DNA from 3 places in the Methylorubrum sp. B1-46 genome. Region 1 is predicted to be linked to each of the others. Evidence: predicted binding sites of a transcription regulator. Region 1 holds the regulator's gene; each other region holds the start of a gene.
The links. The regulator LexA, encoded in region 1, represses DNA repair genes until DNA is damaged. The targets are predictions, from matches to a motif close to TGTTCNNNNTGTGTTCNG.

Region 1 (4,696 bases):
AAGCCGCCCGCGGCGGGTGCGGGTCTCCTATCGCGCGGCGCAGGCGGTGCGGCCGGGCGACACGATCCGCGCCACTGCCCGTCTGCTGCCGCCGCCGGAAGCGGTGCGACCGGGCGGCTACGACTTCGCGCGCGACGCCTATTTCCGCGGCATCGGAGCGGTAGGATCGCTGGTGGGCAAGGTCGAGGTCGGGGTGCCGTCCGAGCCGCTCCCCTGGTCCCTGCATGTGGCGGCCAGCATCGATGCCGCCCGCAACGCCTTCACCCGGCGGATCACCGACGCGATCGGCGGACAGGCCGGCGCCGTCGCCGCCGCCCTCGTCACGGGAAAGCGTGGACTGATCGCCAACGAGACGAACGACGTCTTGCGGGCGGCGGGCATCTACCACGTCGTCTCGATCTCCGGGCTCCACATGGTGCTCGCCGCCGGCGTGGTGTTCTGGCTGGTGCGGGCCAGTCTCGCCCTGGTGCCGGTGCTGGCGCTCGCTTGGCCGATCAAGAAGATCGCGGCCGGCGCGGCGATGCTGGGCGTGACCGCCTACTGCGCCTTCTCGGGCTGGGACGTCGCCGCCGAGCGGGCGTTGATCATGACGTTGGTGATGCTCGGCGCGATCCTCGTCGATCGTCCGGCGCTTAGCATGCGCAATCTCGCGCTTGCCGCGATCCTGGCGCTGGCCCGCGAGCCGGAAGCACTGCTCGGCCCGAGCTTCCAGATGTCGTTCGGGGCGGTGGCCGGTCTGATCGCCTGCGCGCCGCTCATCGACGGGCGCGTCTTCCGGACCGACAGCCCGTCCCGCATCGCGCGGGCCGCGTCGTGGGTCGCGACGGCGGTGGTGGGCACGCTGGCAACGACTTTGGTGGCACAGATCGCCACCGCGCCGTTCGCGACCTACCACTTCCAGACCGTGCAGCCCTTCGGCCTGGTCGGCAATGCGCTGACCCTGCCGCTCGTCTCGCTCGCGGTGATGCCCGCGGCGGTGCTCGGGATGCTGGCCTATCCCTTCGCCCTCGATCGCCCTGTCTGGTGGCTGATGGGGCTTGCGGTGCGGGGCATGCTCGAAATCTCGGCCTGGATCGCCGGGTTTGGACAGGCCAACATGGTGTTGCCCGCCTTCGGGACCGGCGCCCTGGTGCTGCTCGCCGCTGCCCTCCTCCTCGCGACCCTGCCGGTGTCGCGGCTGCGGCTGCTTGCCCTCGTGCCGGCGGGACTCGGTGTTGCGCTCGCCGCGAGTCCGATCCGCTACGACATCTATATCGACCGCGACGGAGCCGGCGCCGCAATCCGCGGCCAGGACGGGCACCTCGTCGTCCTCGGGCGTCCGCCCGGCTTCGTGCTGGAACAATGGCTGAAGGCCGATGGCGACGGGCGCCGCCCGGATGCGGTCACCGGAGCCACCGGGCCGCGCTGTGACCGTCTCGGCTGTATCCTCGCGGCCATCGACGGAAGCACCGTCGCCCTCGTCACCGACAAGCGCGCCTTTGCCGAGGATTGCGCGCGGGCCGTCATTCTGATCACCCGCCTGCGCGCGCCATCGGGTTGTGCCGCATCGTTGATCGTGGACCGCAGCTTCCTCTCGGCGCGAGGTGCCACCGCGATCCGCCTCGGGGCGGCCGAGCCGGAGGTCGTCACCGCGCGCGGAACCGGCCCGCCGAAGCCTTGGCAGCCCAAACCCGCCAGCGTGGCGACGCCAGCGGCTCCGTCGCCGTCACAAACATTCGGTGACCCCGGTGCGGCGGATCCGTCGGACCCGCCGCCTGGCGAAACGCCTCAGTAGCGGCGTACGAGGCTGACGAGCTTGCCCTGGATGCGCACCCGGTCGGGCCCGAGCACGCGGGTCTCGTAGGACGGGTTGGCGGCCTCGAGCGCGATCGAGGAGCCGCGGCGGCGCAGGCGCTTGAGGGTCGCCTCCTCGTCGTCGATCAGCGCCACGATGATGTCGCCGTTATTGGCGGTATCCTGCTTGTGGATCACCACGAGATCACCGTCGAGGATGCCGGCCTCGATCATCGAATCACCGCGCACTTCCAGCGCGTAGTGTTCGCCGCCCGAGAGGAAATCGGGGGACATCGAGATCGAGTGGCTCTGGCTCTCGATCGCCGAGATCGGCGTGCCGGCGGCGATCCGGCCCATCACCGGGACCATCACCGACTGCCCGTTGCCGTCATGGGCCTGCAGCATCGGCGGCTTCGGCGCGGGCGGCTTGCCCGACAGGCCGCCCTCGACCACGCTTGGAGTGAAGCGGCGCGGCTCCGGGGCCGTTGCCGGCTTGGCCGCCGGCATGTCGGGCATGCGCAGGATCTCGATGGCTCGGGCCCGGTTCGGCAGGCGGCGCAGGAAGCCGCGCTCCTCCAGCGCCATGATCAGGCGGTGGATGCCGGACTTTGATTTGAGATCGAGCGCGTCCTTCATCTCGTCGAAGGACGGCGGCACGCCGCTCTCCTGCATCCTCTGCTGGATGAACTGAAGCAGTTCGAGTTGCTTGCGGGTCAGCATGCGGCACCTGCTGTCGACGGCGGCCGGGGACGCCGCAGAATCATTGAAAACAAAGCGCGAACAGCCTAGACGTTCCTCTCCTGTTCCGCAAGACGAGCGCAGACACGCGAAGGGCGGCGGCACCTTTGCGCCGCCGCCCCTTTTTGCCCCATGAGGGATTCGGATCAGGCTGGGATGACGTCCACAATCTCGTAGGTATCAGGATCGATGATGACGATGTCATCCCCGACCAGGATGAACTGGAGGCCGCGATAGGCCGGCACCAGCGAGAGGATCGCCGGCGGCAGCGGGTGCAGCGAAACCGAGCGCGGGATGGCCGTGCCGACGCGAACCGCGAAGTTCACATTCGTGACCGCCCGGACATTGGAGCGGGTGATCGATTGGCGGAATTCGGTGCGCTGGGTCGAACTCAGGCTTTTGGAGGCGCCGCGGGCTTCCGAGGCAGCCCCGCGGCCGGCTCGCTCGCCGGCCCCCCGCTCGCCAGCCGCGTCGCGGCCGGTGTCACGGTTGCCGCGCTCTCCGGCCGCATCACGGCTCCCCCGGCCGTCGCGCTCGCTGCCGCCATCGCGGCCCGTCTCGTGATTGCTGCGCTCGCCTGATTCTCCCGCGCGGGCCGGGCCGCCGTCTCGGCCGCCGCGCGTGCCGGCCTCTCCCGGCTCGCTGCCGCGTACCGGAGTGCCTGCCGCGCCACCGGTCTCGCCTCCGCGGGTACCGCCGACTTCGCCGCCGCTGCGGGCGCCTCCGGCACCACCCGCCTCACCGGCACCGCCGCGGGGGCCGCTCGCCGCTCCGCCGCCCGCGCCGCCCACACCGCTTCCAGCACCACCGGCGCCTCCGCCTGCGCCGCCGGCTCCCATTCCGGCACCACCGCCCGCGCCACTGCCACCGCCCGCGCCTCCTCCGGCACCACCGGCGCCTCCGCCCTGGGCCAGGGCGGTCGCCGCGCCGAGTACGAGGATCGCGGCCGTCGCTGTACTGCGAAAGAACTTGGTCATGTTCCGTCCCTGTCTTCTGCCGGCCGCCGACGTGGCGCCGAAGCCCGGTCCGCAACGGCGATGTCACGAAAAGCGTTCCCGAAAGACGCAGGAGGAGCAATTGTTCGGGCAAAGCGCCGCGAATGCGCATGGGTTGCCCTAAGACGCTGCCGATTTGCTGCAGTTCGCTGTGCTGTGTGTTTGCAGTCGAGAATGTAGATTGCGATATTTATTTGCGCGTCTGAGCGCTGCCGGAGGTCGAGCCACTGGCATGACGGACACCCGACGGCGCCACGGGCGCGGCATCCCGGCCATCCTCCTCTGACGCGTCCGCTTCATCGGCACAGTCTGGCGCATCGCCGACTGACATCCGCGAAGACCTGTGCAGCACTGGTGGCTGGTCGGTTTCGATCCAACGCTTAGCTTTACGAGCCTCATCGCCGTCCGAGAGCTGAAGCGACAGGGGAAACGCATGCCGGACATCACCGCGACGGCGGCGAAAGGGGACGATGCCGCGGACCGCCGCCGGCGCATCATGGCGATCGTCGGTTCCTCGTCGGGCAATCTCGTCGAGTGGTACGACTTCTACTGCTACGCCTTCTTCGCTCTCTATTTCGCCCCGGTCTTCTTTCCCGAGGGCGACAGCACCAGCCAATTGCTCAATACGGCGGCGGTGTTCGCGGTGGGCTTCTTCATGCGCCCCATCGGCGGCTGGCTGTTCGGACGCATCGCCGACCGGCTCGGGCGCAAGACCTCGCTGATGATCTCGGTGCTGATGATGTGCAGCGGCTCGCTCGCCATCGCCGTGCTTCCGACCTACGCCACCGTCGGCACGCTCGCGCCGGTGCTGCTCGTCCTCGCCCGCATGGTGCAGGGGCTCTCCGTCGGCGGCGAGTACGGCACTAGCGCGACCTATATGAGCGAGGTCGCCGCCAAGGGGCAGCGCGGTTTCTACGCCTCGTTCCAGTACGTCACGCTGATCGGCGGCCAGCTTCTCGCCTCGCTGGTGCTCGTCGTTCTGCAGGGTCTGCTCACGGCGGAGCAGCTCACCGCCTGGGGCTGGCGTATCCCCTTCGTCATCGGTGCGCTGGCCGCGGTGGTCGCTCTGTTCCTGCGCCGCTCGCTCACCGAGACGATGAGCGACGAGAACAAGGATTCGAAGGAATCGGGCACCCTCGCCGGGCTGCTGAAACACTGGCGCGCCTTCGCCGTGGTGTTCGCCTACACGG
Region 2 (4,696 bases), 260 kb from region 1:
TGAGCAAGGCCTGGGGCGAGGGCAAAACGGTTACAACGTTGCGCTTCGAGCATCGTGTTTTCACATCGTCCCGCAAGCCGGTGACCACCTTTCGGGACGATGTTCAGCCCGCTTCGAGCCATTCCCGCAGCTTGGTCCAGCGCCGCCGCGAGGCCGCCTCGCGGATCGCCATGCCGATCGCCCGGCGCTGGCCGACCAGCACCACGAGGCGGCGCCCGCGGGTGACGCCGGTATAGAGCAGGTTACGCGCGAGCATGGTGCGGTGCTGCGTGACCACCGGGATCACCACCGCCGGGTATTCTGAGCCTTGCGCCTTGTGGATCGTGGTGGCGAAGGCCGGCACGAGCGTGTCGAGTTCACCGAAGGGATAGATCACCGGGCGCCCGTCGAAATCGACCACGAGCGCCTCCTCCTCGGAATCGATGGCGCTGACCGTGCCGAGATCGCCATTGAACACGTCGCGGTCGTAGTCGTTGCGCGTTTCCATCACCCGGTCACCGGGAGCGAAGCGCCAGCCGAAGCGCTCAACCTGTGTCGGGGGCGAGGGATTCAGCACCCGCTGCAGGGCGTGGTTGAGGTTGCGGCTTCCGAGCGAACCGCGGATCATCGGCGTCAGCACCTGGATGTCGCGGGCCGGATCGAGGCCAAAGCGCTGCGGGATGCGCCGGGTCACGAGCTCGACGAGTGTCTCGACGCCCTGGTCCGCATCCTCGATTTCGACGAGGTAGAAGTCGCTCGCCTCGCCTTTGGGCGCCGTGACCGGGATCCGGCCGGTGTTGATGCTGTGGGCGTTGACGACGATCCGGCTCTCCGCCGCTTGGCGAAAGATCTCGGTGAGGCGGGCCACCGGCACCCGGCCCGACGCGATCACGTCGGCGAGAATCTGACCGGGGCCAACGGAGGGCAACTGATCGACGTCGCCGACGAGGATCAGGCCGGCATGGTCCGGCACCGCCTTGAGAACGGCGTTCATCAGCGGCACGTCGACCATCGAGGCTTCGTCGATGACGAGGAGGTCGCAATCGAGGGGATTGTCCTCAGTGCGCTGAAAGCCGCCGTTGCGCGGGTCGATCTCCAGCAGGCGGTGAAGGGTGCGGGCCTCCAGCCCGGTCTGCTCGGCCATGCGCTTGGCCGCGCGGCCGGTCGAGGCGGCGAGCAGCACCCGCACGCCCTTGGCCGTAAGGATGCGCAGGATTGCGTCGAGGGTGCTGGTCTTGCCGACACCGGGGCCACCGGTGAGCACGCAGAGCTTGGAGCGCAGCACCAGCCCGACCGCCTCGGCCTGCGAGGCGGAGAGCGTCTTGGCGGTCTTCGCCTCGACCCAGGGGCGAGCCATCGCGAGGTCGATCGGCGGCCAGGGCGGGATGCCGGCGGCGCGCTCGGCGAGCCGCATCGCGATGGCGCGCTCGGCGCCGTGCAGGCCCTTGAGAAACAGGCAGGGCTCGCCGCGCAGCGTATCGGCCACAACCTCGCGACCCTCGCGCAGCGCCAACGCCGCGGCAACGCGGACGAGATCGGGCGCGACGTCGAGGAGATCGGCGGCGAGGCCCACCAGCCGCTCGACGGGCAGGCCGCAATGGCCTTCGTCCATCGCCGTCTGAAGCGCGTAGGACACCCCGGCGGCGAGACGCTGGGGCGCCTCGCGGGCGAGGCCGAGGCGCAGCGCGATCGCGTCCGCTGTCCGGAAGCCGATGCCGCGTATGTCGCGGGCGAGGCGATAGGGGTCCTCGGCCATCACCTTCAGCGCGTCGCCGCCATAGGTGCGGAAGATCCGGGTCGCCCGCGCCGTGCCGACGCCGTGGGCGTGCAGGAAGATCATAATCTCCCGCACCGCCTTCTGCTCGGCCCAGCCCTTGACGATGCGCGCGGCGCGCTTGTGGCCGATGCCCTCGACCTCGGTCAGGCGGGCGGGCTCCGCCTCGATGATCTCGAACACCGCTTCGCCGAAGGCGGCGACGATGCGCTTGGCCATCATCGGGCCGATGCCGCGCATCTGGCCGGAGGCGAGATAGCGCTCGATGCCCTCGATCCCGGTGGGCGGCGTGACCTGGAGCGTGTCAGCACGGAACTGGAGTCCGTGTTCCCGGTCGGTGATCCATCGTCCCGAGGCCGTCAGCCATTCGCCCGCGGCGATGGCGGGGGCGTGGCCCACCACCGGCACGAGATCGCGCTTGCCCCGCGCATGGACCTTGAGGACGCAGAAGCCCGTCTCGGCGCTATGAAATGTCACGCGCTCGACCGAGCCGGCGAGCAGGTCGAGATCGGGCGTCCGGACCGGCGCGTTCATGCTCACACCCTGCCATGGTTTTGAAAGGTCGAGACCTTTCGCGGGTCCAGGGCCAAGCCCTGGGACACGCCGGGACTCCGCCCCGGCACCCCACCGAACGGCGTAGTCCTTCGAGAACCCGTTACGCGGCGCGGCTGCCGCGCCCGGCCTTCTTCGCCGGCGGCCAGCCAAGCGCCCGCAGGCGCGCCTTGGCGTAGTCGCGCACCTCCTCGCGGGTGCCGTGCGGCATGGCGTTGAGGGTGGCCTGAGTGCGCTCGTCGAGCATCAAGTCAGTCACCGCGTTGATCGATTCCGCCTCGTCGATCAGGCGCTTGAGGTCGGCTTCCTGCTCAGTCACCTCGTCGAAGGCCGGGGAGGCGTCGAAATCCTCGTCCACGGCGCGGATCGCCATCGGCTGGTTCTGGCGGAATTCGTCCGCCTCCTCCTCGGAATAGACGAGGCCGTGCAGCTCGATCAGCTTGAGGATGACCCGGTCCTTCGCCCGCTTCTCGGCCATGGCGTAGACATAGGCCGCCTGCCGGCCGGAGACGCGGTAGTTGACGTTGACCAGCGCTTCCCCGATCGACCACTCGACCCGCTCCTCGCCCGCCTTCTCGCCGGGCATGCGGCCGGTGACGAGAATCACCGCCTCGTCGCGCTCGCTGCGCAGGAGGGTTGGCGGGTCGAAGCGGATCTTGGTGTGGGCGGCAATCCGCTCCAAGGTCTTGTGGTAGATGACGGCCGTGCCCTGCACGCGCCAGACATTGCCCGCGAAGGGCTCACCGTAGCGCACGAGGATGTCGGCGATCTGCTTGTCGGCTGTTCTCATGGTTGTCCCCAGGCTGTGGACCGGGTCCGTGGATGGAAGCGCGCCGCCTCGACCGGCGACAGATGTTCGCGTTATGTTCTTTCTGTGGACAATATGTGGATAACCCTTGCATGGCAAGTCCGCCTGCCTGCGACGAGCAGTCCGGCCGAGTCGCGCATCGATCGCGGAGAAGACGAGCGAGCCGAGAACAGGCTGAATCCGACGGTTACCCGGTGGGCGCTCAGGCGTTGCCACACGCCGTCATCGCGAGCGGCAGCGAAGCGATCCAAAGCACGGCATCTCCGGATCGGACGAGCCCCGGATCGCGTCGACACTGCCTCGCGATGACGAAACCGCGCTCAAGGCGAGCGGATAAGGCCCAGGTCCGTCAGCCGGCCTTCTTGGCGTCGTCCAGGAATTCGCGAATCGCATCGGTGAACCGCTCGCCGTAGGCCTCGCGCTTGCGCTCGCCGACGCCGTGGACCGTGCGCAGCGCCCAGAGATCGATGGGCTTCGCGCGCGCCATCTCGATCAGGGTGCGATCGGGAAACACCATGAAGGCGGCGATGCCTTCCGCCCTGGCGATGGTCGCGCGCAGGCCCCGCAGATGCTGGAACAGCGCTTCGTCCGCCTCGCTCAGCGCATTGGCGTCGTCGTCGCGGGCTGCCGGACGGCGGTTCTTCGGCTCGGCCTTCTTCGGCTCGGGATCGGGCCTGACCTCGATCGTCTCGCGTCCGAACAGGATCGTTTCGCCCTTGTCGGTCATGACGAGGCCGCCATAGCCGTCGGTGTTTTCGGCGACCGCCCCGGCCGCGAAGAGCTGGCGCAAGAGCGCGCGCCACGCGGCCACCGGTTTATCGGCGCCGACACCGAAGGTCTTCAGCGCGGCGTGGCCGTTGCGGCGGATTGGCTCGCTCTCCTTGCCATGCACGACGTCGCAGACATAGGCCGCTCCGAAGCGCTGGCCGGTGCGCACGATCGCCGAGAGAAGCTTCTGCGCCGCCACGGTGCCGTCGATGAGCGAGACGCCGCTGCGGCAGAGATCGCAGCGGCCGCAGCGCTCGCTCGCCTCGCCGAAATAGCCGAGCAGCGATTGACGGCGGCAGGCGGCGCCCTCGCACAGCGCGATCATCGCCTCGAGCTTGCGCCGCTCGACCCGGCGGCGCTCCTCCGAGATCTCCTTCTCATCGATCTGGCGGCGGCGCAGCGCCATGTCGTCGAGGCCGTAAAGGGTCAGGGTGTCGGAGGGCAGCCCGTCGCGGCCGGCGCGGCCGATCTCCTGATAGTAGCCCTCGATGTTGGTTGGCATGTCGGCGTGGCAGACGTAGCGCACGTCTGGCTTGTTGATGCCCATGCCGAAGGCGATCGTGGCGGTCATCACCACGCCGTCCTCCTGCAGAAAGGTATCCTGATTGCGCGCCCGCGTGCCCTGGTCGAGCCCGGCATGGTAGGGCAGGGCGTTGAATCCGTCCGCCTTCAGGGTATCGGCGAGTTGCTCCACGCGCTTGCGCGACGAGCAGTAGATGATGCCGCTCTCCGCCCGCCGGTCGCGCAGGAAGCGCTCCAACTGGCGGGTCGGGTTATCCTTCGGCTGGAAGGTCAGCCGGATGTTCGGCCGATCG
Region 3 (4,696 bases), 2.7 Mb from region 1:
GCCACCTGTCCGGAACAGGCTCGGCCGGATGCGCCCTCCTCGCGCGAAAGCATGGCAGCATTCAAGCGGCCGGCTCGCGCTTCGAAACCGTTCGGTCGCATCACGAGATGTTTGGGACCTGAGGTCGCAGGGACCGTTTGTTCCCGTCGAGCGTTCAGATCCAACGGGGGGATGGCAAAGTTCTCTCTCGGGTGGAGACGATCTGATGAAAAGGGTTGTTCTGGCATCGGCCGCCATGGCGGGCGCGCTGATGATGATCCCGGCAACCGCCGACGCCCGTCCGGGCTTCGGCGGCTTCCACGGCGGTGGCTTCGGTGGCGGTTTCCGGGGCGGCGGTTTCGGGGGTGGCTTCCGCGGCGGTGGGTTCGGCGGTCCGCGCTTCGGCGGGGGCTTTGGCGGATTCCGGGGTGGCGGCTTCGGCGGTCCGCGCTTCGGCGGCGGGTTCGCCGGTCGGGGCGGGTTCTATCGCGGAGCCGGCTTCGGCGGCTGGCGCGGCGGTTACGGCGGCTGGCGCGGTGGCGGCTGGGGTTACCGGCGCGGCATCGGCTGGGGCGGTGTCGGGCTCGGTCTGGGACTCGGCCTCGCGGCGGGCAGCCTCTACGGCGCCTACGGCTATCCCTACGGCTACGGCGGATGGGGTGGTCCCTACGGTTACACGACGGTCGGTTACGACCCCTATTACAGCGCCGGCTGCTACACCGTTCCGCGCCTGACCTGGACACCCTACGGCTACCGCCGCGTCCTGGTCGAGCGCTGCTACTGATCGCGAGATCATCGGAGACGACGAAAGGGGCCGCTTGCGGCCCCTCTTCCGTTCGGGATCAGCGCCGCTTCGCCTCGTCCTGCCGCATCGGCATGGCGTCGATGGTCGAGAACAGGCGTTGCGGCGGGATCGGCTCCTCCGCGGTGAGCTTGGCACCGCCGTCCTTGCCGACGAGAACCGCCCGGAAGGCATCCCCCTGCAGCCCGAGATGGCGCCGCAGGGCCACCGCGTCCGCCCCCTGCCCCACCGCCTCGACCGTGACGAGATCACGCTCGGACGCCCCCACCCGCGCCGAGGCGAGCGCCTGCCGCTGTGCCGCGAGGCGGGGGTCGCCGGCATTTCCCGCGGCCAACACCAGCACTCGCGATTTCCAGCGGTAGCCCGCCAGAGGATCGCTCCCCGCCGCTCCGGCGGGGTCGCCCGTCACCATGGCCCCGACCATCAGGGTCGCGCTCAGAGCCGCCATCTTCCGGGCCATCGCCCACCTCCGCACATCGCTGCCGCGCATTGCCGGAACCAGCGCGCGACCCATCTGCCCGGTTCCGTCTCGAACAATGCCGGAGCGCTCCATGGCCCTCGTCAACCGTCGGATCGTGCTGGCCGCGCGCCCGCACGGCGAGCCGAAACCCGAACATTTCCGCCTCGAAGAGGGGCGCACCCCGGCCCCGAAGCCGGGCGAGGTTCTGCTGCGGACCCGCTGGCTCTCCCTCGATCCCTACATGCGCGGGCGGATGAGCGCGGCGAAATCCTATGCCAAGCCGGTCGAGATCGGCGAGACCATGGTCGGCCAGACGGTCAGCGAGGTGGTGGCCTCGGAGAACCCGGCCTTCGCCGTGGGGGATCTCGTGCTGGCCTATGCCGGCTGGCAGGATTTCGCGATCTCGGATGGGCGGGACCTCCGCCGCCTCGACCCTGCGGACGGACCGCCGAGCCAGTTCCTCGGCATCCTCGGCATGCCGGGCATGACCGCCTATTCCGGCCTCCTGGAAATCGGCCGGCCTCAAGCGGGCGAGACCGTCGTCGTGGCTGCGGCCGCCGGGCCGGTCGGCTCCCTCGTCGGCCAGATCGCCCGCATCAAGGGCGCGCGGGCCGTCGGCATCGCCGGGGGTGCAGAGAAATGCGCCTACCTGACCGAGACGCTCGGCTTCGACGCCGCGGTCGATCACCGTGCCGACGACTTCCCCGAGGCGCTGGCCCGCGCCTGCCCCGACGGGATCGACGTCTACTTCGAGAATGTTGGCGGCGCGGTGTTCGAGGCGGTGCTGCCGCTCCTCAACGACTTCGCGCGGGTCCCGGTCTGCGGGCTCGTCGCCGGCTACAATCTCAGCGAGCTGCCCCCTGGCCCCGACCGCTCGCCGGTGTTGATGCGCGCCATCCTCACCAAGCGGCTCACCCTGCGCGGCTTCATCGTCTGGGATTTCGCCTCGATGCAGGACGATTTCCTGCGCGACGTCGGCGGCTGGCTGCGGGCCGGCCGAGTCAAGGCGCGCGAGGACGTGGTCGAGGGTCTGGAGAACGCGCCCGTTGCCTTCGCCGGCATGCTGAGGGGTGCCAATTTCGGCAAGCTCGTGGTGAAGGTATCCTGACGCCGACCCTTCTCCGGCAGGCGAGACAGCGCTTGCTGGCTGCCTAGAACAGATATAGAACATTCACGACAAGCACGGCGCTCGGTGGTTAGCGGGCACAACGGCCGACGGCCGCTTGCCCGGCCGGGCGTCATGCTCAAGAGTCGCGCCCTTCGCGGGCGTATCGAACACATGCCCTGTGAGATCCGATCGGACGGAGAGATGAGATGGCGGGCAGCGTCAACAAGGTGATTCTCGTCGGCAATCTCGGGCGCGATCCCGAGACCCGACGCCTGGCCTCGGGCGACCCCGTGGTAAACCTGCGCATCGCGACGTCGGAGTCCTGGAAGGACAAGATGTCGGGCGAGCGCAAGGAAAAGACCGAGTGGCACTCGGTCGTGATCTACAACGAGAACCTCGCCCGCGTGGCCGAGCAGTACCTGCGCAAGGGCTCGAAGGTCTACATCGAGGGCCAGCTCCAGACCCGCAAATGGGCCGACCAGTCGGGCGTCGAGAAGTACACCACCGAGGTGGTGCTCCAGCGCTTCCGCGGCGAGATGACGATTCTCGACGGCCGCGGCGGCGGGGGCGGTGACTTCGCGGGCGAGGACGAGGGCGGCGGCCAGATCAGCCGCGGCGGCGACCGGGGTGGCGACAGAGGCGGTGATCGCAGCGGACGCGACGATTACGGTTCCGGCCGCTCCGGCGGCGACCGCCGGCCCTCCTCGGGCGGTGGAGGCGGCGGCGGCAAGCCGAACTACGACCTCGATGACGACATTCCCTTCTAGGATTTTTTGGGATCGAGGACGGCTCGTTGAAGGGACCGGCGCGGACAGCGCCGGTCCCTTTTTTCGTTTCGGGAAGCGGCCGATACCGGGATGAACGCAAGCCGAGACAGTAACTTGAGGGTCGCTGTCGCCGCATCGAGCCGGCTGACACCCAGCTTGCGGCCGAAAATGACTTGTTGTTCCCAACGGCCGGACCCGGTGGCGGCCTGGCATTCCTGCACCATAATGATTTGCGCGCCGCAACGGCGGAAGGAGCAGCCAGGGATCCATGCTGAGCACAGCGTCGAACGCGCCCGTCGTCGAGGAGCGCCCCCTGGAAAAGGCCCTGGGCCATCAGGTCCGCGTGCTGCGGCGCGAGCGCGACCTGTCGGTGGCCGATCTCGGCAGCGCCGCGGGCATCTCTCCGGGCATGATCTCGAAGATCGAGAACGGCGCGATCTCGCCCTCGCTGGCCTCGATCAACGCCATCGCCTCGGCGCTCAACGTGCCGATCACCGCCCTGTTCGCCGCCTTCGAGGAGACCCGCGACTGCAGCCACGTGAAGCGCGGCCAGGGCGTGCCGATCGAGCGGCGCGGCACCAAGGTCGGGCATCTCTACGAACTCTTGGGCGCCGGCATCCGCGGCGACGTCGTGGTGGAGCCCTACCTCATCACCCTGCAGGACGAGGCCGAGGCCTATACGAGCTTCCGCCACATCGGCACGGAGTTCATCTACATGCTGACCGGCGAGGTGATCTATCACCATTCGGGCCAGGACTATCACCTGGAGCCGGGCGACGCGCTGATGTTCGACTCGAACGGCCTGCACGGCCCGGCCAAACTTCTCAAGACGCCGATGACCTACCTCTCCGTCATCGTCTATCCGCGGTCTTGAAGGGGGGGGCCCACAGGCGTGGTAACGATCCGTTCACCATGACCTGCGAGGCATCGTGCGACGGGGCGGGAGAATGAAGCGATGACGGCGGGTCGGCAGCGGGTGCTCGGCAGCCTCCTCGCCCTTGCCAATCTCCTCGGGGCGCCCGCCCTCGCCGCCGACCTCCCGGTGTTCGAGCCCGGCCCTCCCGCCGTGCCATCGGCCCCGCGCTTCTTCCCCCGTGGCGACGGGGACGCCCTCATCGACGGGCCGCCTCGCCCCCTCCCCCGGCGTCTCGTCGGCTGCGCGCCGCGCGTCGCGCCGGTGCCGACCAACGCGCCGAGCGATCCGAGCTATGTCGGCTCGGAATACGGCCTGGGCAAACCGAGCTATTACGGCTTCCGCCCCGGCCTGGGCTACGACGATCCCTTCGACCGTCCCTTGCGCTACTGCCCCTGATCGGGCCGGAACGCTGGCGTCCCGCGGGCGCCGCGCTTACCTCTGCGGCGCGATCTTCCAATTCCGAGCCGCGCCATGTCCGACACGACCCTCCGCTTCGACTGCCTCGAACCCTTGCGGGAGCGGGTCGATGCCTGGCGCGCGGGTGGCGACAGGATCGTGCTGGTGCCGACCATGGGGGCCCTGCATACGGGCCATCTCGCTCTCGTGGCGCATGCCAAGGCGATCGGCCGGCGGGCCATCGTCAGCATCTTCGTGAACCCGACCC

Region 2: a site for LexA is predicted at 3,159-3,176, ahead of LPC10_RS00035 (trna delta -isopentenylpyrophosphate transferase). Genes of this name have one in related genera too.
Region 3: a site for LexA is predicted at 2,394-2,411, ahead of ssb (single-stranded DNA-binding protein). Genes of this name have one in related genera too.

What each region holds. Positions count from the first base shown of each region.
Region 1 is NZ_CP088247.1:5,132,373-5,137,068, forward strand. It holds gene LPC10_RS23780 (ComEC/Rec2 family competence protein) at 1-1,774, shown strand, start outside; gene lexA (transcriptional repressor LexA) at 1,768-2,493, opposite strand; gene LPC10_RS23790 (DUF1236 domain-containing protein) at 2,658-3,488, opposite strand; gene LPC10_RS23795 (MFS family transporter) at 3,940-4,696, shown strand, end outside.
Region 2 is NZ_CP088247.1:5,516-10,211, reverse strand. It holds gene LPC10_RS00040 (ATP-dependent RecD-like DNA helicase) at 104-2,287, opposite strand; gene LPC10_RS00035 (trna delta -isopentenylpyrophosphate transferase) at 2,409-3,095, opposite strand; gene recQ (DNA helicase RecQ) at 3,463-4,696, opposite strand, start outside.
Region 3 is NZ_CP088247.1:2,428,383-2,433,078, reverse strand. It holds gene LPC10_RS11375 (hypothetical protein) at 206-763, shown strand; gene LPC10_RS11370 (DUF4174 domain-containing protein) at 822-1,241, opposite strand; gene LPC10_RS11365 (NADP-dependent oxidoreductase) at 1,333-2,349, shown strand; gene ssb (single-stranded DNA-binding protein) at 2,556-3,116, shown strand; gene LPC10_RS11355 (XRE family transcriptional regulator) at 3,385-3,990, shown strand; gene LPC10_RS11350 (hypothetical protein) at 4,072-4,428, shown strand; gene panC (pantoate--beta-alanine ligase) at 4,504-4,696, shown strand, end outside.